2 linked regions of the Prosthecobacter dejongeii genome follow. The protein of the gene in region 2 binds, or shares a complex with, the protein of the main gene of each other region. Links are inferred from orthologs where the notes say so. Each region holds a gene or a part of one and is shown on either strand. Other genes may lie near its edges.

What was found.
Region 1: the proteins of xseA (region 2) and xseB are in contact, whole or in part, in a cryo-EM structure (PDB 8TXR), measured with the Escherichia coli proteins. The link is inferred for Prosthecobacter dejongeii from one-to-one orthologs.

The regions. Positions count from the first base shown.
Region 1 is NZ_JACHIF010000002.1:601,317-616,848, reverse strand. The notes cover bases 7,856-10,580. They hold xseB (exodeoxyribonuclease VII small subunit), read right to left. Parts: upstream 9,527-10,580; coding sequence 9,185-9,526; downstream 7,856-9,184. Other genes in these bases: bamA (outer membrane protein assembly factor BamA), read left to right, coding at 10,528-10,580; HNQ64_RS07680 (hypothetical protein), read left to right, coding at 9,658-10,332; dxs (1-deoxy-D-xylulose-5-phosphate synthase), read right to left, coding at 7,856-9,178. Also shown: HNQ64_RS07745 (hypothetical protein), read right to left, coding at 222-614; HNQ64_RS07740 (hypothetical protein), read right to left, coding at 644-994; HNQ64_RS07735 (hypothetical protein), read right to left, coding at 1,228-1,680; HNQ64_RS07725 (SRPBCC domain-containing protein), read right to left, coding at 2,773-3,225; HNQ64_RS07720 (hypothetical protein), read right to left, coding at 3,343-3,528; HNQ64_RS07715 (hypothetical protein), read right to left, coding at 3,685-4,215; HNQ64_RS07710 (hypothetical protein), read right to left, coding at 4,321-4,845; HNQ64_RS07705 (hypothetical protein), read right to left, coding at 4,959-5,444; lipA (lipoyl synthase), read right to left, coding at 5,490-6,392; HNQ64_RS07695 (TVP38/TMEM64 family protein), read left to right, coding at 6,510-7,157; more of dxs, read right to left, coding at 7,292-7,855; more of bamA, read left to right, coding at 10,581-12,942; HNQ64_RS07670 (OmpH family outer membrane protein), read left to right, coding at 13,001-13,606; lpxD (UDP-3-O-(3-hydroxymyristoyl)glucosamine N-acyltransferase), read left to right, coding at 13,676-14,719; HNQ64_RS07660 (translocation/assembly module TamB domain-containing protein), read right to left, coding at 15,003-15,532. UniProt on the Escherichia coli protein: Bidirectionally degrades single-stranded DNA into large acid-insoluble oligonucleotides, which are then degraded further into small acid-soluble oligonucleotides.
Region 2 is NZ_JACHIF010000008.1:163,193-171,541, reverse strand. The notes cover bases 2,119-4,959. They hold xseA (exodeoxyribonuclease VII large subunit), read right to left. Parts: upstream 4,285-4,959; coding sequence 2,953-4,284; downstream 2,119-2,952. Other genes in these bases: HNQ64_RS17785 (hypothetical protein), read right to left, coding at 4,333-4,959; HNQ64_RS17795 (EF-hand domain-containing protein), read right to left, coding at 2,119-2,863. Outside these bases: HNQ64_RS17805 (SDR family oxidoreductase), read right to left, coding at 1-546; HNQ64_RS17800 (polysaccharide lyase 6 family protein), read right to left, coding at 605-1,894; more of HNQ64_RS17795, read right to left, coding at 2,030-2,118; more of HNQ64_RS17785, read right to left, coding at 4,960-5,163; HNQ64_RS17780 (hypothetical protein), read left to right, coding at 6,243-7,532; HNQ64_RS17775 (HesA/MoeB/ThiF family protein), read right to left, coding at 7,545-8,303. UniProt on the Escherichia coli protein: Bidirectionally degrades single-stranded DNA into large acid-insoluble oligonucleotides, which are then degraded further into small acid-soluble oligonucleotides.

The sequences.
Region 1 (15,532 bases), on a different replicon or contig from region 2:
AACACCGAGAACTCGCCACACTCCGCCCAAGCCCCTGAAGGCCCTGCACTACCAACGCCAGATCACGGCCTTTGCTCACCGGAGAAATCATGTCGGATCGGTTTCCTCAGGAATCAGGAGGTGCCGCACCGTCTTAAACAATTCCGGCCAGCCGCTAAGCCCTCATTACAGAATCCGCCCAGCCAGTCAAAAAAACACACCTCACCTTTGGTTAGACCAGACTAGCCCCACCCCTGCCGCCGCAGCCGCTCCATCACCGCGTGAAACCTCTCTGCCTGCCGTGATGACAATATCGCCCGTTTGAGACGCGGCACCAGTTTCTGATGCATGTATTGCGAACGAAAGAAATACGGCCGCACCTCCACAAAGGCCAGAGCCTCCTCGATGGCCCTCTCCTCCCCCGCCTCCAGCCGCCTCAATCCCGATTCAAAGCCGCCCGGAAAAGCCAGCGCCTCATACTCTTGCCTGAATTCCGCACAGGCACGGCTCCACGCCTCCCAGGCCTCACGCCCCTCGCTCCGCCGTGCAAAGGTCTCATGAATGCGTTCACGCATCTGATTGATGCGCCGCGCATTCTCTTGGATCACACATCGAAAATGAAGGCTCTCTTTCATGCTCACTCGGCAGTCTTGCACCGCAGATCTCAGGGAGTCCCCGCAGGCTTCTTCAAACCTTCGAGAAACTGGATCGCCTTGTCAATCCTCTCACCGCTAGCCGCAGGTTCCCCAGCAGGCGTGACCGCCGCCTTTTCATCCGGCGAAAATTTCTTGCCCAAGTACACCTCCAGCGCCGTCGTCATGCGGTCCAGCTTCTGCCCCTGCGCCGTCGTGTATTGCGTCAGGCCCTCCAGCTTGCGCTGCACCAGCTCACTGTTGCGCCGTACCTCATAGGCATTGTAGGCCGTGCCTGCGAGGATCATCAGCGCTTCCACACCCGCCACTACCCACAAGGCCAGCAGATTGTGTGAGGACTCTCCCGATTCAGATGATTTCATATAGTTAAACAGAACTCCAGGCCGCAACACTCCAAACCTACATTCACCAGACACTGCAATCCTGCTGACGTTGTAAAATAGCCCACCACCTAACCACCTCCAGGCTGCTGACCCGTAGGACGGATGTGTTTGGCGCAAACCCACTTCGATCTCATCTCAAAACAACTTCGCCAAATTATCCGTCTGGTTTGGAACCCTCGAAGCCCCCAGACAGCCACCCATTCTCTACCTCATCATTTCAACTTTCCACTTTCCTTCCTTCTACTTTCCCCCACCTGCCGTCCTGGCCAATAAGTCACCGCAAAAAGGAAACCAAGGAAAGCAGGGATGCTCACCACCGCAGGAAGCCGCGACCGCGTCACCTCATCCACCTCTTCATAGACCGTCTGGGTCAGCCCCATGGATTCCCCATAGAGCAGAAGCACCAGGCAGACCGTCAGCAGCAGCACAGCCACCTTCGGGTTCCCATACCAGCACCGCCCCAGGGCATGAAAGCGCAACCCCTGCCCCAGCAGCACCACCACCGGAAACACTAGCACCGTCAGCACCGTGGCCACAATCGGTGCCCCCATGACCGAAGTGAACCCATCGTAATCATCATACAGCTTCAAAAGCGCAAAGAATACCCAGCACACCGTCAGGCCTAACAAATACCTCGTTCGTCGTTGAAAAGCGGGCGGTGTCATGGTGAGGTTGATGTCAGAAGATCCCACCCTTCACGCTTCCTGCCGGGTTTCCAGAAAATAGTCGAAGAGATCAAAATTGAAGAGATAGGATGAAGGATATATCCCGTCTATACAGTGTAAACTTCTGGGCGGTTCACACCTCGTTCGATCTTTCATACAGAGCTTCCAAAAGCGCGTTCCCTCTCCCCCAAGAATCGGGGGATGAGGCCAAGGTGAGGGGGTGGTCGCAGCACGCAGAAAGTCCGTCCGCAAAGGCAGCCCTCAAAAATCCTGAAATCAAGCTTGCTTCATAACACAGTTGCTGGCCTCTCCCCGCAAGCGGGGAGAGGGGGAACGTCTTTCCCCCTCGTTTGCCGAAGACTTGGCGAGAATTGAAAAATGAATGCAATCCAGCAATCCTTCGCAATTCAAGGATTCAATCTTTACGGTGGGTTCCACAATGATTTAAAACGCTCAAAACAGAAGGCTTCATATCAAAGGATCGGTTGCAACTTCCCCTCACAACCTCAGCGAACCGCGAAAGCCGCGCGCGTTGTAGTAGGACTGCGCGCCGTTGTAGGTAGATGAAGACGCGGCCAAAGCGGCGGTCGCCGAAGAGGGCACCGCCCAGCTTGCGGATGTCCGCCGGGGCCTGCACCCAGCTCGAGGTCTTCATATCAAAGCTACCCAGCTTCTGCAGATCCCGATACTCCTCCTCAGTCAAAAGCTCGATGCCCATGGCCTCGGCCACGTCCACCGCATTGTCCTTGGGCTTGTGTTCCTTCCGCGAATCCAGCGCCTCGCGATCGTAACACAAACTCACACGGCCTTTGGGACTCTCTGCCGAGCAATCGAAAAAGACATACTCCCCCGTCTTCGCATCGTGCCCCACCACATCCGGTTCACCGCCAGTGCTTTCCATCTCATGCAGGGACCACAGCTTCTCCGCCTTGGCTTCAAGCCGGGCCTTCACCTGGGCCCATTCCATTCCCGGATGGCGCTTTAGGTTCTTTTCAAAACGGGTCTCCAGCGTGGCCAACTGCTCCTCACGCAGTTGCGCTGACAGCTTCTTTTTAGCCTCAATGCTTTTCATGATTTTTTTGAACCACTTGGTTAGGCCACTCCCCCCCCCGCCAGCAGCGCCTGCAGCCGATCCAGCACCTGCTCATTGGCCGTGTCACTCAGCGGCCGCATCCGCTCGGCAAATTCGGGGCTTTCAAATTCCTGGTCCCAGGCCAGATGCGTGTGCTCCCCCTGCGGGGTCAGCGTCACCGTCAGCCGAAACCAGGGCTTCACCACATGCTCGATCACGATCTTCTCATCCGGCACGATCTCCCGGAAGAAACTCTCATTCGGATAGTTCGCCCCATTCGGCGCATGCATCATAAAGACCCACTGGCCGTCCGGCTCAAATTCGAACCGCTCAAACGTGTTCGTAAACCCCTCCGGTCCCCACCACTGCGCCAGCCGATCCGGCTGCTGAAAGGCGGCGAAGACCTGTTGGGGACTGGCTGGCAGCACACGCCCGGTGCTGACCACAGAGTTCAAAGAATGCGTCGAAGACATGGCGGAAAGGGATCGTAGCAACGCAGACTCCCGGATCTAAAAAGACCCGGCAAGGCGGCATCAGAGCCATCATAAAAACCCAAATCCACCTGTTGACCAGCCCAGAGTTCAGGGGAATCAAGCCCGGTTCTGTTTCGCCAGCAGATGCGCCAGAAAACCAAAAGCCCCCACCGAGGCCCAAAGCCCAAAAGGCGACGCCGAAAGAAACGCATGCACACCCCCAGCAAGGCCCGTGACCAGCAAACCCACCAGGGCCAGCCCCAGCATCAAGGACCGAGGATTGGAATCAGAGGGATCAGGCATAACGTGTGATTGGATCAGGGACCGTGTTTTCCAGTCTTATCAGAGATGGAAGAACTGCACAGCCCAAAATCAGAGATCAGTCGGCGAACCACCTCTGAAAGCTGTGCAAAGTGCTCCGAATGGTTATCACACACTCAGCCTTGCTCCGGCAAGCCTTCAAGAACCTTTGACAACCGTGTGTTTGTTCCAATCAATCGGCTTTCCCGCATGCTTTAATCCCAGAGGAAAAAGCGATTCAAAGCTGAAGTGAGTTTCCAGAAATACAGGTCGTGCTGAAGGATCCTCCACTTCTTCACATTCCTGAAAACGCCAAACAGGGAAAACCAGTTTGACCCCCGTCACCTTGAAATCGCGATAGGCTTCACTCTGTGCCATGTTGGGGGCCGATGGAGTCCATTTCTTCTCAGAGGCGAACTCACCCACAAGAAAGATGCCCTGCTCCCACCTGACTCCCTGGTGGTCTTCAAATCCCTTGGTGCCATAGATCCGCTTCTTCTGAAGAGCCTGAAAAACCGCCGCTGATTCATGATCCACAAAATCGAGTTTGACCGTCGTTTCCCTCCCTTCCGCATCATAGATGAGATCGCACAGGCCCGTGACTACTCCCTGACATCTGAAACGGTATTCTCCCGCTTGAGCGCCAAGGCTACCGATGAGAAACAGAACGAGGATGAGGAGATGATTCATTTCAGACAAGGATACTGGTGAGACAGGCAAACTCGCCAGTTTCAGACAGAGGAGAAGCAGGGCTGTTCATCCACATGAGGGATTTTAGAGACCACATTCCCCCCCTCAAGAAGAGGCCTCTTCCCTCACATCCTCCAAAGCATTCACCAGGGCCTGGGCAGTCTTGGGTTCCAGGTGGCTGTCGAGATCCACATGCTTCCCTTCGACGTAGAGGGCGACATGCCGGTAAAACTTGCCGTCGATCACCACTTCTGTGACGCCATCAATCTGGCTCCAGGCATAGGTCCAGGTTTTGCGGCCTAGAATCGAACGGCGCACTAGTCGAAGGCCGTCCTTGTCAGCCACCCCTTCCACCCGCACGAACGCCTTCCGGTAACCATCCTTGCAACTCAGTGCCCCGAGCACCGCCCAGCCCAAGGTCCAGAAGCAAAGAAATGTCCGGGTCACCGGAGTCATGGTCTCCGGAGACACAAAACCCAGGATGCCGCCCAGCATAAACACCCCTGCTCCCAACCAGATTAAGTACAGGACCAGAAAAGCAGGGATGGCCGCATAAGGCCAGCGGTTATGGATGACAAACTCCACCCGGCCCGCTTTCCGGGTGATGCGGCCTATTCTGGAAGCAAACATGGTTAGGTTTAAACGGTTTACCCAAGATCATCGGGCGGGTGCTTGAAGACGATTACAATTTGGATCGAAGATCCTTTTGCGGCTGGATCTCTCCAGCCCACCTCTTTCAAAGATCACTCGAAGTACTCTGGATGATGCTTCGGGCAGATGCATCGCCGACTGTCCACGGGTGGATCAATCCTCTCCAACGGAGCCTTCTCCAGCAGCTTTTCGAGCATCTCCGCCCGAGCCACGGCGGCGTCGGTAATTTCGAAACCATCATGCACGCCCAGAGTGACCTCACCACCATGGGCATATATGAAGACGGCCTGACCGGCGACTTGGCAATGAGACGGTTGCTCAATCCATTCAGTGCCTTGAACCAGGAAGGGAAACTGGTCATAGACATCCCCGGGATAAGGAACCCCTACCTCGGGCTGTGGCGGTTTCTCCGCATAGACCACGGGCTCAAGACCGAGGAAGCGGAAGAAGTTCAGTAACTCATCGGAACTGTGATACCGATAGGCAACATCCAGGGAGTCGCCATCACCTGCATGGCCACCTATAGCCCAAACTACCCTGAAGAGATGTAGCCGGTTTACCCAGTTTCTTAGATCCATAGGAACACGGCTATCCCATGTTTTTAGATTGTCTATTTCCCACCCCTACTCCACATCCAGCTCCGGCTTGAAGTCGGCGGCATGATAGGAGCTGCGGACGAGCGGGGCGCTGGCGACGTGGCGGAAGCCTTTTTTGCGGGCGATCTCTTTGTAGTTCTCGAACGTGTCCGGGTGGATGTATTCGATGACGGGGAGATGCTGCGGGGAGGGGCGCAAGTATTGGCCCAGAGTCAGCACCGTGACGTCGTGCTCCAGCAGGTCATCCATGGCCTGGAAGAGTTCCGTCTCCGTTTCACCGAGGCCGAGCATGAGGCCGCTTTTCGTCGCGCACTTGGTGCCCAGGTCCAGAGAGATCTGCTTGGCGCGTTTCAGCACCTTCAGGCTGCGATGATACTGGGCGCGACTGCGGACGAGGGGGGTCAGGCGCTCGACGGTTTCCAGGTTGTGATTGAAGATGTGCGGGCGGGCGCGCATCACCACATCCAGCGAGTCTTCCTTCTCATTGAAGTCAGGTACCAGAATCTCGATGGTGATGTGCGGCACGGCCTCGCGCACAGCCTCGATGGTGCGGGCAAAGTGCTCGGCACCGCCGTCCTTCACATCGTCGCGGGCAACCGCGGTGATCACGACGTGGTTCAGACCGAGCCGCTTAGTGGCGGCGGCCACGCGCTGCGGTTCATCGGCCTCGAGGGCGAAAGGCTTGGCGGTCTTGACGGCACAGAAGCCACAGGCGCGGGTGCAGCGGTCACCGGCGATCATGAAGGTGGCCGTGCCCTGGCTCCAGCATTCCCAGCGGTTCGGGCACTGGGCCTCTTCGCAGACAGTGTGCAGTTTCAGGTCAGAAATCAGGGATTTAGTGCTCCAGAAAACGGGGTCGCGGGGCAGCTTCACACGGATCCAGTCGGGCTTTTTTTCCGTGTGCAGAGCGGGGTCAATTTTACAGGACATGTCTTTCACTACGAATGGCCTGAAACGGCCAGATGGCAAATGATGAATGAGCTCACAGCCACTGCACGCCCCGCAGCGCCCCCTTGCATCCCAGGGAAATGCGGGCCTTCATGCGGGATGACGTCACCGCGCGGTCCCGGCGCTTTTTGGGCCCTCATTCTTTTCATCCTCATCGGCATCATCGGGCCATTCCTGGTCTGGGGCGCAGCCTTTGACCAGACGCTGAGCCTGGAGGGCACCCGCACTTGGCTGGGCCAATACGGGCACTGGGCCTGGGCGGCAGGCATGGCCCTGCTGATGAGCGACATCGTGCTACCCATCCCTGGCACCGTCGTCATGTCCGCCCTGGGCTGGATGTATGGCTGGGCCTGGGGCGGCCTCATCGCGGCGGCGGGCTCGTTTTTATCCGGCCTGCTGGCCTATGCTCTGTGCCGGGGCCTGGGGCGACCCGCCGCACGCTGGATCGCTGGGGAGGTGGGGCTTGCGAAAGGCGAGGCCTTCTTTGCCCAGCGCGGCGGCTGGGTAGTGGCCCTCTCCCGCTGGGCCCCCGTGCTGCCGGAGGCCGTGGCCTGCCTGGCGGGCCTCACACGTATGCCCTGGCGGACCTTTGTCCTGTCCCTGGCCTGCGGTTCCCTGCCCCTGGGCTTCGCCTTTGCCGCCATCGGCCATCTCGGGCACGCCAGCCCCACTTGGGCCATCGCCCTCAGCGCTAGCGTGCCCATTCTGCTCTGGGGCGTGCTGTGGCGGCGCTGGCAGGCCCGGTAGCCCAAAGTCCCATCCTTTTCTGCTCCGACCTTCAAGCACCCTCCACGCCCAACCTTCGAGCCTTATGTTCATTAAAAAACCGCTGTCGTTTTCCGGCAGCGGTTTTTCAAAACATTCTCGAGGGGCTTGGTAGATCAGGCCAACTTACTCAATACCTGCGCCACCGTGTTTTCCACCGTGAGGCCATGTTTTTTGCGCAAGATGGCAGGCGTGCCGTGCTCGACAAATTCATCCGGCCAACCCACTCGCACCACCGGCGTGGTGATGCCAGCAATGGCCAATTGCTCCATCACAGAACAGCCAAATCCATTCATCAGCACATGGTCTTCCAGAGTGCACACCACCTTCACTTTGCGGGCATAGGTTTCGATGACGGCATGGTCCAGAGGCTTAATCCAGCGCGGATTGATGAGCGCCACGGAATATCCTTTGGCCTCCAGTTCCTTCTTCGCCAATTCAGCCGTTGCGAACATGTCGCCCAGGGCAATGAGGGCCACGTCGTGACCATCGGCCACCACTTCAGCTTTGCCGATTTCAAGAAGATGTGGCTTCGCCTTGGGCGTCATCCCCGGGCCATTGCCACGAGGGTAACGGATGGCGATCGGCCCCTTGTCGTAGTTGGCCATCGTCCACAGCATGTCCACAAACTCATCCTCATCCTTCGGCTGCATGTGCACGAGGCCAGGAATCGCACGAAGATAAGCGATGTCGAAAAGACCATGGTGAGTCGGGCCATCATCTCCGCTGAGACCACCACGATCCATGCAAAGCCGTACCGGCAGATGTTGGATGGCCATGTCATGCAGGATCATGTCCACAGCCCGCTGCATGAAGGTCGAATAAATGGTTAGGAAAGGGCGCAGTCCCTGGACAGCCATGCCACAGGCGAAAAGAGCCGCGTGCTCTTCCGCAATGCCCACGTCAAAATACCGCTCCGGAATCTCCTTCTTGAAGGCCATCAACCCCGTGCCGCCAGGCATCGCAGCCGTGATGGCGACGATCTTTTGATCTTCCTTGGCAAAGTCCGTCACCGTGCGCGCATAGATCTGTGAGTAGGTCGGCTTATCCGTGGCCTGCACCTCACCTGTCTCGATGTTATACTTGCCCAGACCGTGGAACTTACCTGGATCTTCCAGAGCCGGTTTATAACCTCGCCCCTTCTCCGTCAGGATGTGCAGGATCACCGGCTCATTCTGCGTCTTCAAAAACTCAAACGTTTGGATCAGCAAAGGCAGGTCATGCCCATTGATAGGACCATAATAACGAATGCCAAATTCTTCAAACAATGTGCTACGATTGTGCGCACCTTCGCTCTGCGGCAGCAGCAATCCTTTGGCCGAATTCTCCACCCGCTCCGCCAGTTTGCGGGCTCCGTCGCCGAGGACAAATTCCACAAACTTCGCCGCCTTGTCATGCAGATTGGCAAAACCAGGATGGGTAGCGATGGTGTTGAAATATTTGGCGATGGCACCGACGTTTTTATCAATGCTCCACTCATTGTCATTCAGCACCGTGATGAGGCGCTTCGTGTGAGAGGAAATGTTATTCAGGGCCTCAAACACCGGGCCGCAGGTAAAGGCCGCATCGCCAGAAACGCAGACCACGTGCTCATCGGTCCCCTTCAGGTCCCGTGCAGTGGCCATGCCCAGGGCAGCGCCCAGAGCTGTACCTGCATGGCCTGCTCCATAACAATCATGCTCACTCTCACTGCGGAGTAGAAAGCCATTCAGACCTTCATACTGGCGGATGGTGTGAATCTTATCCCAGCGGCCCGTCAGCATCTTATGGACATACCCCTGGTGAGCCACGTCGAAGACAAATTTGTCCTTCGGCGTGTCAAACACACGATGCATAGCAAGGGTGAGCTCGACCACGCCCAGGTTAGGACCAAGGTGGCCCCCCGTCTGGCTTAGGGTCTCAATCAGAGTGGCACGGATCTTTTCAGCTAGCGCAGGCAGTTTTTCCAGCGGCAGAGCTTTGAGATCAGCAGGGCAAATAATGGCGGGCAGGGTGGTATCCACGTGGTGTCAAAAAAGTCGGATGTCGTCAGTGTCTTCCTCAGGCTCCGCAGGCTTCTTTTTGCGTGCAGGAGCAGTAGCGCGGGGCTTGTCTTCAGGGAGTTCAGTCGCCGTCGCGGGATCGAAAGGAGCCAATGCAGGCTTTCCCTCAGCATCGGCCGTGATCATCTCGATCCGGCGTCGCGCCACCTCGATCCTTTGTCGGCAGACTTTCAGCAAGCCCATGCCTTCCTCATAGCTGGAGACCATTTCATCCAGCGGCATGCGATCTCCCTCCATCAGCGCCACGATCTCCTCCAGGCGGTCCATGGCCTGTTCAAAGGAAGATTCGGGAGGGGCAGCGGCGCTCATAAGGAGGGAGTGATTCGAGGGCGCGCATTATCAGGACACAGGCAGCAGCCGCAAGCAGGAAAAAACAGAGATCTTCAGAAGAAGAAACCTGTCTTGATTCATTTTGCCAGCGTTCTTATGATTCTGCGACCATGAAAACCATCCTTTCATCCCTATCTTTTCTTTTTATTGCCGGCATTTCCGGCCTTCAGGCAAATCCTGAAGTCCCCGTAGCCGTCGCCCAGAGCTTTGGCACAGCCACGGCCGAAAGCCTCCTCCTTTTGAAAGGCACCGGGGCCACCGCTGAGCCCACGGAATGGACTGCCTACTCTCGCGATGCCTTTCGCCCAGAAGATATCCTCCGCATTTCCGTCAAGCTCGAAGGTGCTCTTTGGAAAGCTGCCCCCGCAGGTGCAGGCACCCGCATCCTAGACCGTGTGCCCTCCCGCCCACTCGACTTCACAAAACTGCGTTACCGCAGTGCCGATGCCCGAGTGGTCGCCGCTAAATCCGCAGCACTCGCCCAGACCACCTTCGCCAGCATTGACTACCAATTGGCCACCAGCAGCGAAACCGGCACCCCAGAGTGGGGCATGGCGCTGAAAGATGACACAGGATATGAAGTCGGGTTCGTCGTCGTCTCCGCAGAAACCGGCGCTGTCACCTTCCAGGACTGGTCCCCACGCGTCCCCAGCACAGCTACCACTCCAGAAGACGAAGGCGAACGCGCTGCCCGCGCCGTCAAACGCGCCGCCCGCAAGACCTGGAACTGGACGGACAACGCCCGCAAAGAGACCCGTGGGTTCTTCCGCGAACTCTTCCGTTAAGCGCTAAAATACGCGTTTTTCTCCCAAAACCCGCCGTCCTCCACCAGGATTCGGTGGGTTTTCTTTTGTGTAACTTAGAGATCAAACCTGTTTTTACACCTTGACGCCCCTTGTGAAGGTCAGCATTACTGCGGGGCTCCTTGCTCTTTAGGCTCGGGGTCATCAGTCCTTCTCCCGAACACCTCTCACGTCGTTATGATCCACGGAGTCCTCTCTTCTCCCCAAAACGCTCTGCGTCCGCTCTTGGTCGCTGCCTTCGTCACATTCGCCACCGTTGGCACTCACGCCCAGGTTTCTCTGGAGTCCCCAGCAGCCGCTGGTCGCCGTATCGTCCGTCAGGTGGATGTCGTATTCAAAGGCGCAGCTACCATGGACCCAGCCCGCGTCCGGGCCCAGATGTCCACCCGGGAAGGTGAGCCTTACACCGATGAGTCTGTCGAGCGTGACCTGCGCACCCTTTATGCAACCGGGGCGGTGGAAAACGTGGACATCCAGGCCGTGAACGTCGCTGGTGGTGTCCGTGTAGTCGTCACCATCTCTGGCCGTGGCGGCATCGGTGAGATCGGTTTCCTGGGCAATGCCGCTTTTGACAACGACAAGCTTCGCAAAGAGATCGAGGTGAAGGTCGGTGATCCAGTGGATGACGCCAAGCTCAGCGCCGCCCAACAAAAGATCCTGGAGATGTATCAGAAGAAAGGCTTCTCCGACGTGCTGGTGACGTATGACGTCACGCCATCCAGCAAGGAAGGTTTCTCCAGTGTTTTGTTCAAGGTTGAAGAAGGTGGCCGTGGCCTCATCGGTGACATTCGTTTTGAAGGCAATAACGCCATCAGCGCCCGCACACTGAAGTCAAAGCTCACCTCGAAAGAGAAGACCTTCTGGCGCCTCTGGGGCAAAGCTGGCAAGCTGGACAATCAAGCCGTCCTCGAAGACGTGCGCAAAATCGAACAGGCCTATCAGGACGAAGGCTATGTCTATGTGAAAGTGGGTTATCGTCGCGAAGCAGAGAGCGACACCAAAGTGGCCCTGGTCTTTGAAATCACGGAAGGCACCAAATACGACGTGGCAGCCGTCACCATCGAAGGCATCACCATCTTCTCTCAGGACGAACTGACCCCCGCGATCCTCACTGAAGCAGGCTTCGCCTACTCAGGCAGTGACGTCCGTGGCGACGAAAAAATGATCCAGGACTACTATGGTTCCCGTGGTTATGCCGATGCTCGTGTGGAGACACGCCTTTCCGATGCCGGCCCAGGCAAGCTCAATGTGACTTACAGTGTCTATGAAGGCACCAAGTCCTTCATCCGCAAAGTTAACATCAGCGGTAACATGAAGACCAAGGATGAAGTCATCCGTCGTGAGCTTCCCTTCTCCCCTGGCGATGAGTTGAACACCGTGCAGATGGAAACCGCCCAGACCCGTCTGGAAAACTTAAATTACTTCGAAGGCAAGGGCGAGGCCAATCCCCTCACCGTCCGCCCAGTCTCCACCGAGGTGGACGGCTTCAAGGACATCGAAGTCAACGTCGCAGAGAAACCCACCGGTTCTGTGAACTTTGGTGCAGGCTTCAGTTCCATCGACAGCATCGTCGGTTTCATTGACGTCACTCAGACGAACTTTGACATCACCGACTGGGGTGATTTCCGTGGCGCCGGTCAGCGTTTTAACATGAACATCCGCTACGGCCCACGCCGCCAGGACTTCAACCTCTCCTTCACGGAGCCTTGGTTCCTGGGTCAAAAGCTCGCCTTCACCACAGAGCTCTTCTATCGCAACATGTTCTACTTGTCTCAGGCAAACCGCTATGAGCAGACCAATGCCGGACTTTCCCTGGGCCTGCGCAAGCCCATCGGTGAAAACGCTTACTTCGAGACCACCTACACCCTTCAGAGCATTGATCTGAATGTTCAGGATGACGAAGATCCTAGCCAGCTCATCCGCAACGAAGATGGCGAATTCATCCAGAGCAAAGTGGACTTCGGTTTCGTCCATGACACTCGCGACAGCGTCTTCATCACTCGCAAGGGGCACAAGTTTGAGGCTGGCCTTATGGCCTCTGGTCTCGGTGGCGATGTCGAAGTCTGGGGCGGTAACATCGGTGGTCAGCAGTTCTTCTCCCTCCCAGGTGATACCATCCTCAGCTTCGAAGGTATGGCTCGTTTTGTGGACGGCTGGGGCAACTCTGGCACCTCTAGCTCGGACGTACCTATCTTTGAGCGTCTCTTCCTCGGCGGTGCCAATAACCTGCGTGGTTATGACTACCGTGAAGCTGGTCCTAAAGACAGCACCGGTGAGCCTATCGGTGGTAACGTCTCGCTTTACGCCAGTATTGAATATTCCTTCCCCATCATCGAAAAAGTGCGTGGCGCCGTTTTCTATGACGTCGGTTATGTTTCCACAGACATCACTGCCACCAATGCGAGTGTGGGTGGTGTGAAAAACGGCGGTCCTATCGTCGGTGATGGAGAAGTTTATTCGAACATCGGTATCGGTCTGCGCATGTTCCTCCCTGTCGGCCCGATCCGCCTGGATCTCGGCCTGCCGCTTGTGAAGGACGACTTCACGGGCGACAGCCCACGCTTCCAGTTCAACATGGGATACAAATTCTAACTCTCCCTACCTGAGCGCATTGAACAAAACCCCTTTCCGACCCCTCTCATCCTTCTCTATGATTCGTCTTCTGACTTTAGCCTTCCTTGCTACCAGCCTCACCCTCGCCAGCGCTGCCGACCTTAAATTCGGCGTCGTGGACATGTCCAAAGCCTTCTCTGAGTTTCACAAAACCAAAGATGCTGCTGAAAAGTTCAAGTCCAATGTGGATAAGGCTCAGAAGGAAATGAACGACCGCTGGGCCGTTTATAAAAATCTGATGACAGACATGCAGAAGCTGAAGAAGGAAGCGAGCGATCCGATCATGACACCGGATGCCCGCGCTAAGAAAGCGGCTGAGTTCGATGAAAAGGCTAAGGAACTGCGCACTCTGGAACAGGAAATCGGCGAGCAGCAGAACCGCCGCTCCACCCAGCTCAAGCAGGAAGACGTCCAGATCCGTCGTGGCATCTACGATGAAATCCTCGTCGTCGTCCGTGACAAAGCGAAGACCGAAGGCTACGACTTCATCTTTGACAAGTCTGGCATGAGCCTTTCCACCGTTCCTGTGCTTATCTACTACAAAGATGCCGTGGACGTGACCGACCAGATCGTGGTCGAGCTCAATAAAAACGCTCCGGCCGCTGCCGCCGCTCCAAAGGCTGAGGAAACGAAGAAGCCCTAATTTTTTCCTTACTTATTCAGGGCACGCCGAAGCGATTTCCGGCGTGCCCTTTTTTCTGTCTCGCGAAGCATGAGCACCTCCATCACGCACCAACGTCTGGCTGAATTGGTCGGCGGACAATTGTTCCAAGGAGATCCAGAAGGAGTTATCTCAGGACTGAATTCGATTTCAGAAGCTGAGCCCGGCGATATTACTTTTTTAGGAAATGAGCGTTATCTCAATGCGCTTCGTTCCACCCGTGCAACGGCGGCTCTAGTGGCAGCGGACTTTGCAGAGCCACTCCCAAACATAGCCCTCATCCGCGTCGAGAATCCCACCCTGGCGTTCTCCAGTGTCATCCGTTTTTTTGGTCCACCTTCACGTGAATTTCATGCGGGAGTACATCCTTCCGCAGTCGTCGCACAGTCCGCGCAGTTCAATCCTGAACAGGTCTCCATTGGCCCCTGCGCGGTCATTGAGGAAAATGTCATCATTGGAGACGGAACCACCATTCATGCGGGCGTTTTCATCGGCCACGGGGCCAGGCTCGGCATGGACTGCGTCCTCCATGCCAACTGCACCATCCGGGACATGACTCAGATCGGGAATCGCGTCATCATCCACAGCGGCTCCGCGATTGGTACCGATGGCTTTGGTTATCAATTCAGCCAAGGCCGACACCAAAAAATCGAGCAAGTGGGCATCGTCCAAATTGATGACGATGTTGAAATTGGCTCCTGCACCACCATTGATCGTGCCCGCTTTGGCCGCACTTGGATCGGTGAAGGTACAAAGATTGATAACCTCGTCCAGATCGCCCACAACGTTGTGATTGGTCAGCATAGCATCGTCGTCTCCCAGGTCGGTATTTCTGGCAGCACTCACATCGGCAGTCATGTCACCATCGCTGGTCAGGTCGGCATTGCCGGGCATCTGGAGATCAGCGACCAAGTCACGCTCTTGGCGAAGGCTGGCGTCACCAAAAACATCACCGAACCTGGTGCCTACACTGGCTTCCCCGCCAAGCCTCTCATGGAAGGCCGCCGCATGCTCTCCGCCCCTGCCAAAATTCCTGAGATGATGGAGCGCATTCGGGAATTGGAAAGAAAACTCGCCGCTCTCGAAAGAGCATAAGGTTAGACCGATTTCCAAAAAGATTGTCCGATCGAAAAGGCGGGCGCGGTGGGATGAGTGGCAAGGCAAGAACGCAGGCTGCTATCTTGACGATAACAGCCAAGTCCCGCTTGCGGTGACCGCCAATCGTCCCACCCCGTCGCCGCTTTTCGGACAAGATTTTTGGAAATCGGTCTAATTTGCTTCATCAATCCTGCATCCTTCCAGGCACTGCCCTCGATGTAGGCGAATGTGTCTGCGTTTTAGTCAGCACGAATGCTTTCATTCCCTGCGACCATATCCATCATCGGGCAGGTGCTGCCACTGGCGCTGGAGCAGGTGCCCCAGGAGCAGGAAGTGGCATCGGGCTCAGGCTTGTCGGCGTGCCTATGGTAGAAGACGGGCGCGCATCCATTGCCTGCGCAGCTTTGCCAAATCGCAACACATAACCCAGCAATGCCTTCATGCGTCCTGTCTGCGTGAATCGCCCAGTGACACGCCACCGCTCAGAAAGATCATAGGTCGCCTGCACGCTGTCACTGCTACGATCTGCCCCTGAAGGATTGAATGTCATGTTCAGCCGAGGCGGTTCTTCACGCACCACCTTCTTTTTATTGAAGGTCTTCCGGTAAAACTCACTCAGAAACAAAAATGCAGCGCGAGTGGCCGCTTCGGACGCAAGTTCACTCGCAGATCCATTCAGCGTCGTTCCCGTGGCCAGCAAGGTCACGATGTCCGGCTCAGTCATCGGCGGAGTGCTGGTGAACCGCGTCTTTGGATTCGTCGAGTCGCCATAAATGTAAAGAGTAATCTCGTTGCTGCCGATCCGGGACT
Region 2 (8,349 bases):
ATAGCGCGCCATTTGGCGTATTCCAGCTTTATTAACACCATACTCGATCGGATTAGTATTCAATGGTGACTCATAGATGCGTGGATCTGGAGCCACCCCTCCATACATGCTGGAAAATAGCACCACACTCCCCTGCCCCGCAGCAGCCATCAGTTCCGCCACAGCTCGAGTGAGAATGAAGGTGCTAGTCAGATTTCCATGATTCACCTGATCAAAATCAGCGGTCGTGAGTTCAGATAGCCTCTTGGGTGTGGCCGCGTAGGTTAGGTTGACCAACCCATGCGGCACTCCATGGCTGATTTGATGTTTACGAACGAATGGCTCCAGAGCCTCAGTATCGTGAGCATCCAAATCCACAGGGCTAATATCCCCAGCAAAATCAGCTTTCTCTAAAAAAGCGGAACTACGCCCTGGCAGATCCGCACATAAAACACTGGCCCCCATTTCAGCGAGCAGTAAAACGGTGGACTGGCCTAACCAACCTGCTCCACCGACGACCCAGATACGCTGACCCGTGAGATCGAAAGGTGAAGCGTTGCGATTCATGAGTTAAAAACGCGTGTCTTTCCCCCCAACTTGCGCACTTACATCGCTCTTCGAAGAGCTATTCCCACCAGCTTGGCTGCACGGCTTTGCGGTCTAGGGCCTTCAACCTTTGAATGTCTGGCTCTTTTCCCCATGCGATACCTTCGGTTTCAGGGATTCCTAAAGCTTTGCCATGGAAATGATTCGCCTCCCACCGGATACCCGCAAGGTCACAACGAGCCTCGACGACTTGGGTTTCTGCCCCATGAATTTTATTGCCGATGATGACGCATTCTATGGGTGGTAAGGAGGGCTTTCCGGGTACCTTGTCCCCCTCAAGCGCAATGAGAATCGGGTGCTTACAATTTACCAAGGTATTGTTTTCCACACGAGCACGCTTAACTTGGAAATAGCCATTTGCGGGTGAATTCGGCAGCCCCATCATCAAAGTGATGCCGCAGCGAGTTTCATCGCCTGTGAGGCTTTCTAAATAATTTTCCCTCACGATGTGATCTTCCCCAATGATCCGGATGCCCCCGGTGCCTTTGGCACCGTGGCCAAAAAAACCATTCTTCTCGACGATACAGCCATTGCCATGGCGCAACGTCAGGGTGCCACTGACTTCGACGAAGCTGTTTCCCTGATACAGATTCCCACATGATTTATTGGAGATGCATTCTGCCTCGCCATCACATCTGACGAAGAGATTTTGCCGCACAATGCAGGAGGCTGTCTCCATGGAGGTTTTACTATCTCCCACACGAATGGTTTCCCCGCCGTTTTTGCCAAGTTTCTCACGCGGACCAAAGTAGTTGTTCTCAATGATGTGGTGGCCTGTGTTTTCTCCCCCCAACCAGACAACAAGTGTCGTTCCCTTGGTGACTTTCCCCTCCACTAGACAACGATCCACGAGATTATGACTGCCGTACAGTCCGATCCAGCGCGATTCCTTGTCCGTTTTATTTGCTGCTTCTGGCGACATGGTGATGGCACAATTGGTTAATCGGCAGTGCGTGGCTACATGCTTGGAATCCACCCTAAACTCAATGCTATCGCCAATGGAAGAATCAGGATCTTTAAACCAAAGACCTTCTGCGATTAAATACTCTCCAGCCATCCTCAGAGCAGAGGCTCCCGTGAAAATCGTTTTTCCTGGAATCGCAGCACATAAGGTAATGGGCGCCTGGGCAGTGCCCTTTCCCTGAAATTTCACCACCGCATCTTTCCACACTCCTTCTCGAAGCACGATCCTATCCCCTGGCGAGGCTATTTTTGCAGCGGATTCCAGACTAACTACATCTTCGACAGGAAAATCTTTGGCGTGGAGCAACAAAGACGGTAGCAGAAAAAAAGCAGTCAGGTAGCGCATAGGATGAGGGTGCCACAAGCACGAAGCATAGACGTCACCGCCTGTAGCTTCTTGCAATGCCCAAAAGACAAAAAGCGGAATTCCCGATCAGGAATTCCGCCTATGAAAGGGAGGTCGAGACCTCACTCAGACAAATTAAGCTGGATCTTTTTTAGAGGTCGGCTGTTCAAATTCAGGACGAGGGGACGCTTTTTCACCTTCTTGAGAAGGTGGACGGCGGAATCCCCCTTCGCCACCGTCAGAACCGCGACGGGGGCCACCCTCACTTCCAGGCCCGCGCCCGCCATCCCCACCCGGACCACGCTGACCACCAGGCCCGCCTGGTCCTCTCATCATGTTACGCATGCGCTCCATGCCTGCCTTCATTTCTTCTTTAGTTAATTTACCATCCGTATTCTCATCCACCCGGCTGAAACGAGACTCGATCTCCTGCTGGGAAAATTCCAAGTATTCCGCTTTATCCACGGTGCCGTCCGAGTTTTTGTCCATGCGACCAAACACTTCATCAATCATAATGGCACCCCCAGGACCTCCAGGGCCACCTTCCGGGCGGCGGCCACCTTCCGGTCCGCCCGCAGGACGGTCGCCCTCTGGTCTTGGGCCGCCCTCTGGCCGGTCTCCTGGTGGACGGCGTGAGCCGCCTTCGCCAGCAGGGCGATTGCGCATGCCTTCACGCATTTTTTCTGCGATGGTAGCGATCTCATTTTGGTCCACATAACCATCGCTATTAGCATCCATTTTGGCAAAGCGCTCATCACCACCTCCACGCGACAGGGCACCGAATTCTTCTTTACTGATCTTGCCATCGCCGCTGGTGTCTGCGCGCTTTAGAAACTCGCCCAATCGGTTGCCAGAGCCACCCTCACCACCGGGAGGCGGACCTTTGCGTTCCCCCTCCTGTGCGATGGCCAAGGTTGCGCTTAAGGAGAGCAAACCAAGAAGACAATAGACGGACTTGTGCGGTTTCATAGTTGGGTAGGCTGAGTGTTTTTTCAACGACAGCTATTCCAACCCACCGCTTGAAGTTCAGTTGCGCATGTATTGAAAAAAGCGTGATTTTACACGACGGTGCTTTTGACAGTGCCCTGCTGTAAACGCGTGACGAGCGTTTCACCAGCGGCGACTTCCCGCGCATCGCGGATGACATTCCCATGGGCATCGGTGGTGTAGGAAAATCCACGTGAGAGAATGGATTCCGGCCCCAAATGCTTGATCAATTGAGCGCGTGAACTAACTTGGTCGGTTAGGCGTTCTAGCCGATGCATCATGCTTTGCTGCACCTGTCGGGCTTGGTGCTCTAGGCGATGAGCAGCCTCCATGAGCATGATGCGGGGATGATGCTCCGCAATGATTTGCTGACGCTCTTGGACTTCATCTACCAGCGTCCGAAGTTGCTCTCGAGAGGCTTCCTTCAGGTGAGCCTCCATTTCATCCACGGCTTGCTCAGCCGTTTGCAATTGATAAGCCGGAGCTGTTTTCAGCGCACTACGCGCCATAAAATCCAGCGTCTGTTCGTGCCGATCCAGGAAGGTGGTGACCTGCCCGCTGAGGCGTCGAGAGAGCGAATCGAAATGACGTTTGATCTCCGTCACATCCGGGGCCAGAAGCTCCGCCGCAGCGCTGGGAGTGGGAGCACGCAGATCAGCCACAAAATCGGCAATGGTAAAATCTATTTCATGACCCACGGCAGAGATGACCGGAATGGCTGAGGCGAAAATGGCGCGCGCTAGGGCCTCTTCATTATAGGCCCACAGATCTTCAATGCTGCCGCCACCACGTCCGATGACGATGGTGTCTGGGATCGGTAGGCCGTATGCCGTTGCATCATTGAGCATTTCCAAAGCACGAATCGTTTCATGCTCGACCCCCTGCCCTTGGACGCGCACAGGAAACACCAAAATGTGAATCCAGGGTGCACGGCGGGTAAGGATGTTCAGCATGTCTTGAATGGCCGCTCCAGTGGGGGAAGTGACCAAGGCAACCACACGTGGATATTTGGGAACGGACTGTTTGTTATCCGCATCGAAAAGCCCTTCTTCGTAGAGCTTGCGCTTAAGCGCCTCAAACCGCGCCTGCAGACTGCCCTGCCCTTTCATCTGCACTTGCTTCACCACCATTTGGTATTGCCCCCGCGGCTCATACACGGAGATTTCCCCATGCACCTGAACGAGGGCTCCATCCGACAAGCGGACAGAACTCCGAGCTCCACGAAACATCACACAAGAAAGCTGTGAGCCTGCATCTTTCAGGGTAAAATACTGATGTCCACTGCCTTGCAGCCGATGATTGCTGATCTCCCCCTCTACCCAGACGGTACCAATGTGCCCCTGCAATACCTCTCGAATCTCGCGGGTGAGTTCACTAACGGATAAAACGTTTTCAGCAGACATGGCACCCCCTTTGTAGCGATGGTGCCCCATGCCGCCAGCATTAAGTGATCACCAAAAGGGGCCCAGAAAGAAATTCGACAAGGAGGCGGCGGTGGACACCCAGCAGCGCCCTACCTCTGCGATGCCGAGGCCGGGTGAAGGAGATGCGGCGATGAAGAGGGCAACCAGCAGCAGCACATTCACCAGGAAGATCAGCAGCATGGAAAAAAACTCGCCATTCCGCTCCAAATCACTTTGCTCGATGAAGACAGTTTTCCAAGTAAACGTGGCGTGGAAACACCATGTCAGCCCTAACATGGCGTAAAAAAACCAGACAGGTTTAAAATTCAAGGCCACAGCCCCCGCTCCCACATGATGCATGGCATGGAGATTCCAAAACATCCCCACCACACCGAAGGCGAGTAACACGATGAGGGAATAAAAAGGCAGCAAGTAAGGAGCCAGGGTGATCCAGGTATTGGACTTATTGGTTTCTACGTAACCGCCCGTCGCAGAAAAATCCCAATCTAGGATCTTTCCTCCGAAAGCCCGCGCCACTAACAAGTGACTTACTTCATGGCCAAAAACATAGCTGCGGACCGGACGCCACCCCGAAGCATAAGTGACCGCCCAGGCAAGCCCCCCGACTAAGAAAAAGATGACCTCCTCTGTGCGCCAGAATTCCAGCCGAATCACCGCCCGCCACAACATCTCCCCAAGAGTCACTGCGGTGATGAGAGCCAGTGGGAAAAGCAGAACAACACCCAGCATCCGCTTCATGCTCTTCACTCGTTTCAATTTTTGCTGACGAGGATTCCTGCTCAGGTTGGTGAGTTGGGCACGATCCGTGCGCCTCAGCGCGCGTTCTTTAGTGCTGGCACGGAAAGTGTTCTGAGGCATAGGAATTCCCAGTTATTTAACAAATGCTGACATTTTAACAATCAGAGATGTTTATATGTGTAGAACTTTGTGGTATAACTTTCATGCTCCCGAGTAAAAACCGTTTAAATTCTAGTTTTTTTAAACAATAGCCAAAGCTGACTTGTCGAGACAGCCCTAATGGGTGATACTTTCTTAATCTTGAGAAATCCTTTTTTCCTGTCATGAGTTCGGATGTGCTTCAGTTCCAGTGCAGTGCGTGTCAAAACGTCCTCACCGTGCCATCCCACATGGCTGGGGTCACGGGGCCCTGCCCCATTTGCGGCCAAACAGTTACGTCTCCGAGCGCAGTCCCTCCGGCGATCCCTGTCTCTCTTTTCACGACTCCGGCCCCTGTACAGCCATCTTACCGCCCCCCTCAGGAGCCTGAGTTGGCCGCTCCTCCGAGTCTGAATTCTGCTGCGGGCCAGGGCCTGGTGATGCCCATGCCCAATTCGATTGCGCAGCATTTGACTCCCTTAGGCGCTGGCAGTGCTTCTATTCCTGGAGGGGGGCTCTTACCTCAAGCGCCTTTAGGATTTCCATCATCCCCCCATGGCAACGGCTTTCCGGGTGCTCCTCAACAGCTTGGTGAGTTTAATCCGCCGCCTCAAAATTCTGGCTTCCCTGCGCCATCTACGATTCCTGGCTTTTTAAATGGGCCGCCCGCTAGCCCTCAGGAGCAGTCTCCTCCCCCCTGGCAGCAGCCAGGTTTAGGGCAGACTTTGCTAGGAGGTATTCCTTCTGCTTCCAGCATGCCAGGTTCTACGGGATTTGGAGGCGGAGGTCTTCCACCGAAAAGGAATGAGGGGCAGTCGCCGCTCACTGCTTCGCTTCCAACACCGATGGCAGCCTGGGGAGGCCTGCCGCCTGCTCAGCAACCGCAGGAGCTCAATCAACCTGTCACTGCCGGTGGCAGTCCTACATTTCCCGCACCAAAGGCTACTGGCTCAGGGGCCCCCTCTCACAGCAACCTCATTCCAGGTTCTCCTACCCTCCCGACTCTAGGATCCATGGGAATGGGTGATTCCTCCCCCCAAAGTTCTCTTTTATCCCGAGAAGTGCCTGCTACGGCGCCGGCCCCAGCGGCTATTCCTGAACCACGGCGAGACTTTGCCACGCCGCCAGCTCGCCCTGCTAGAGCCATCAAAAAGCCGAGCCGCAGTTCAAATGTTTTCATGTTTGCGCTGGCGGTGCTTTTTTTAGTGGGTTTCCTTGCCGCTGCGGGCTGGATGTTTCGCGAGCCGATCATGGAATTGGTTCACCGTTACATGCCGCCGAAAGATGAAGTGCCGGAGACTCCAGTCGTGGTCATGCCGGTGGGTAAACCTGAATCTAGCGAGTCCTCCAAAGCAACGGTGACAGAAGTACCACCCGTGGAAATCCCCGTGGAGCCTGCGCCAAAGCCAGCTTTTGATCCGGGTGAAACCGCGCCGCCAAAGGCCATGGCTCCCTCCCCCGCAGAAATGGCGGCTCTGAATCCAAGTCCGCCGATGTCTCCTGGGGAATCACCAGTTCTCACAGAAGTACCTTCTAAAGCATTAACACCGTCGTTGCAGAACGATGCGGCTCCGAGCAGCCCCCAAAGTATTTTGGCCCCGAGCACGGCGGAAGTCCAAATGAAGGTCTCCGAAGAGGCCAAGCCTGCGGCTGAGGCTTTGCTGAAATTCCTCAACGCCAAGGACATGAAAGAACGCATGCGTTACACGCTCGCAGCATCTTCCATGAAACCTTTGATGGAGATGTATTACAAAGCCCAGCCTGATGGGCCGATCCGTGTGGATACCATCGGTCTCATTCGACTGGACCCTAAACCCCAGATGGGCAGCGGTGCCCATGCGTTATTTGGCGTCGAGAGCCGCACCTGGGAGTTCCCGGTGCCTGTCATGCTGGAGGAAACCAAAGATGGCTTCCAAGTGGATTGGCTCTCCTTTGTCGAGTTTAAGGACCGATTGCTGGAAAAGTTTTTTGAAGGGTATCAAGAAGGCGCTGCCCGCTTTCATGTGGGCATCACCCGTGTCCATGACTTTGAATACAAGGTGCCAAATTCAGAGAACAAGGATGCTTTCCGCATCAGTCCATCCCCGCCGAATCCTTATCTGAACACTGTGTTTGTGGAAAAGGATTCTCAGATTGGTCGCGAGCTCAAAGATCGCATCCCGTGGGGAGCTCATGTCTGGGCGATCGTGGAACTGGAATGGGTGAAACTTGGTTCCCAGCAGTGGGTCCAACTCGTCGGGGTGCCGCAGCTGAATTGGTATTCCGTGCCAGCGGAATCGAAAGGAAAGTCCGGCAAAAACGCAACCGACCTGCCTAACGAAGTCCAGCGTGCAGTGCCTGTCGGTCGTTGAATCCATTGTTAGCTAGAAAACCTGTGCACCGCATACTTCACAGTCAGGGCGGTGAGGTAACTTCAGGTGCCGAAATGACATGCGGCTGAGATCCATGCACAGCATTTCTCCTGCTAAAGGCTGGCCGATACCTGTGATCAGTTTGATCACCTCCATGGCCCCGAGACAGGCCACGGTTCCGGATACAGCGCCAAAGACAGGAAACTGCCTGGTCCAGGATGCGGGTACTTCAGGGACATAGCAGGCTAGGCAACCGGTGGTGCCAGGAATGAAGGTCGTCAACGTGGCCTCCAGAGTATGCATGGCGCATTCCACCATGGGTTTTCTAGCACGCACGGCAGCCGAATTCAGAGCCAACCGTTCCTGAAAGAGTGGGGCAGCATCCACCACCACATCTGCATGAGCGACGAGAGCATCCCCATTGGCCTCACTCACATTTTCAGGCACACCGACAATTTCACAATCTGGATTCAAATCCTTCAATCTCGAGACAACGCTGTTTATTCGCGGCTTACCCAGGTGATCCCGAGTCTGCAAGAGTTGACGATTTAAGTCTGCCAGCTTGAGTTTACCGCCATGGGCTAAGATGAGACGTCCCACACCTGCGGCTGCCAATTCGAGTGCGACGAGACCGCCAAGTCCCCCAACGCGTGAAATCAGGACGGTTGCACCTTTGAGCTTTCGCTGTCCTTCTTCGCCGATACCGGGTACCCACATCTGCCATTGGTAGAGTGCTCGATCAGTTTCCGTGAGGTGAGGGAGGTCTGGCATAAAAAATCGGGGGCGTAAACGCGGCGGCGGGCAGAAGCTTGCCATC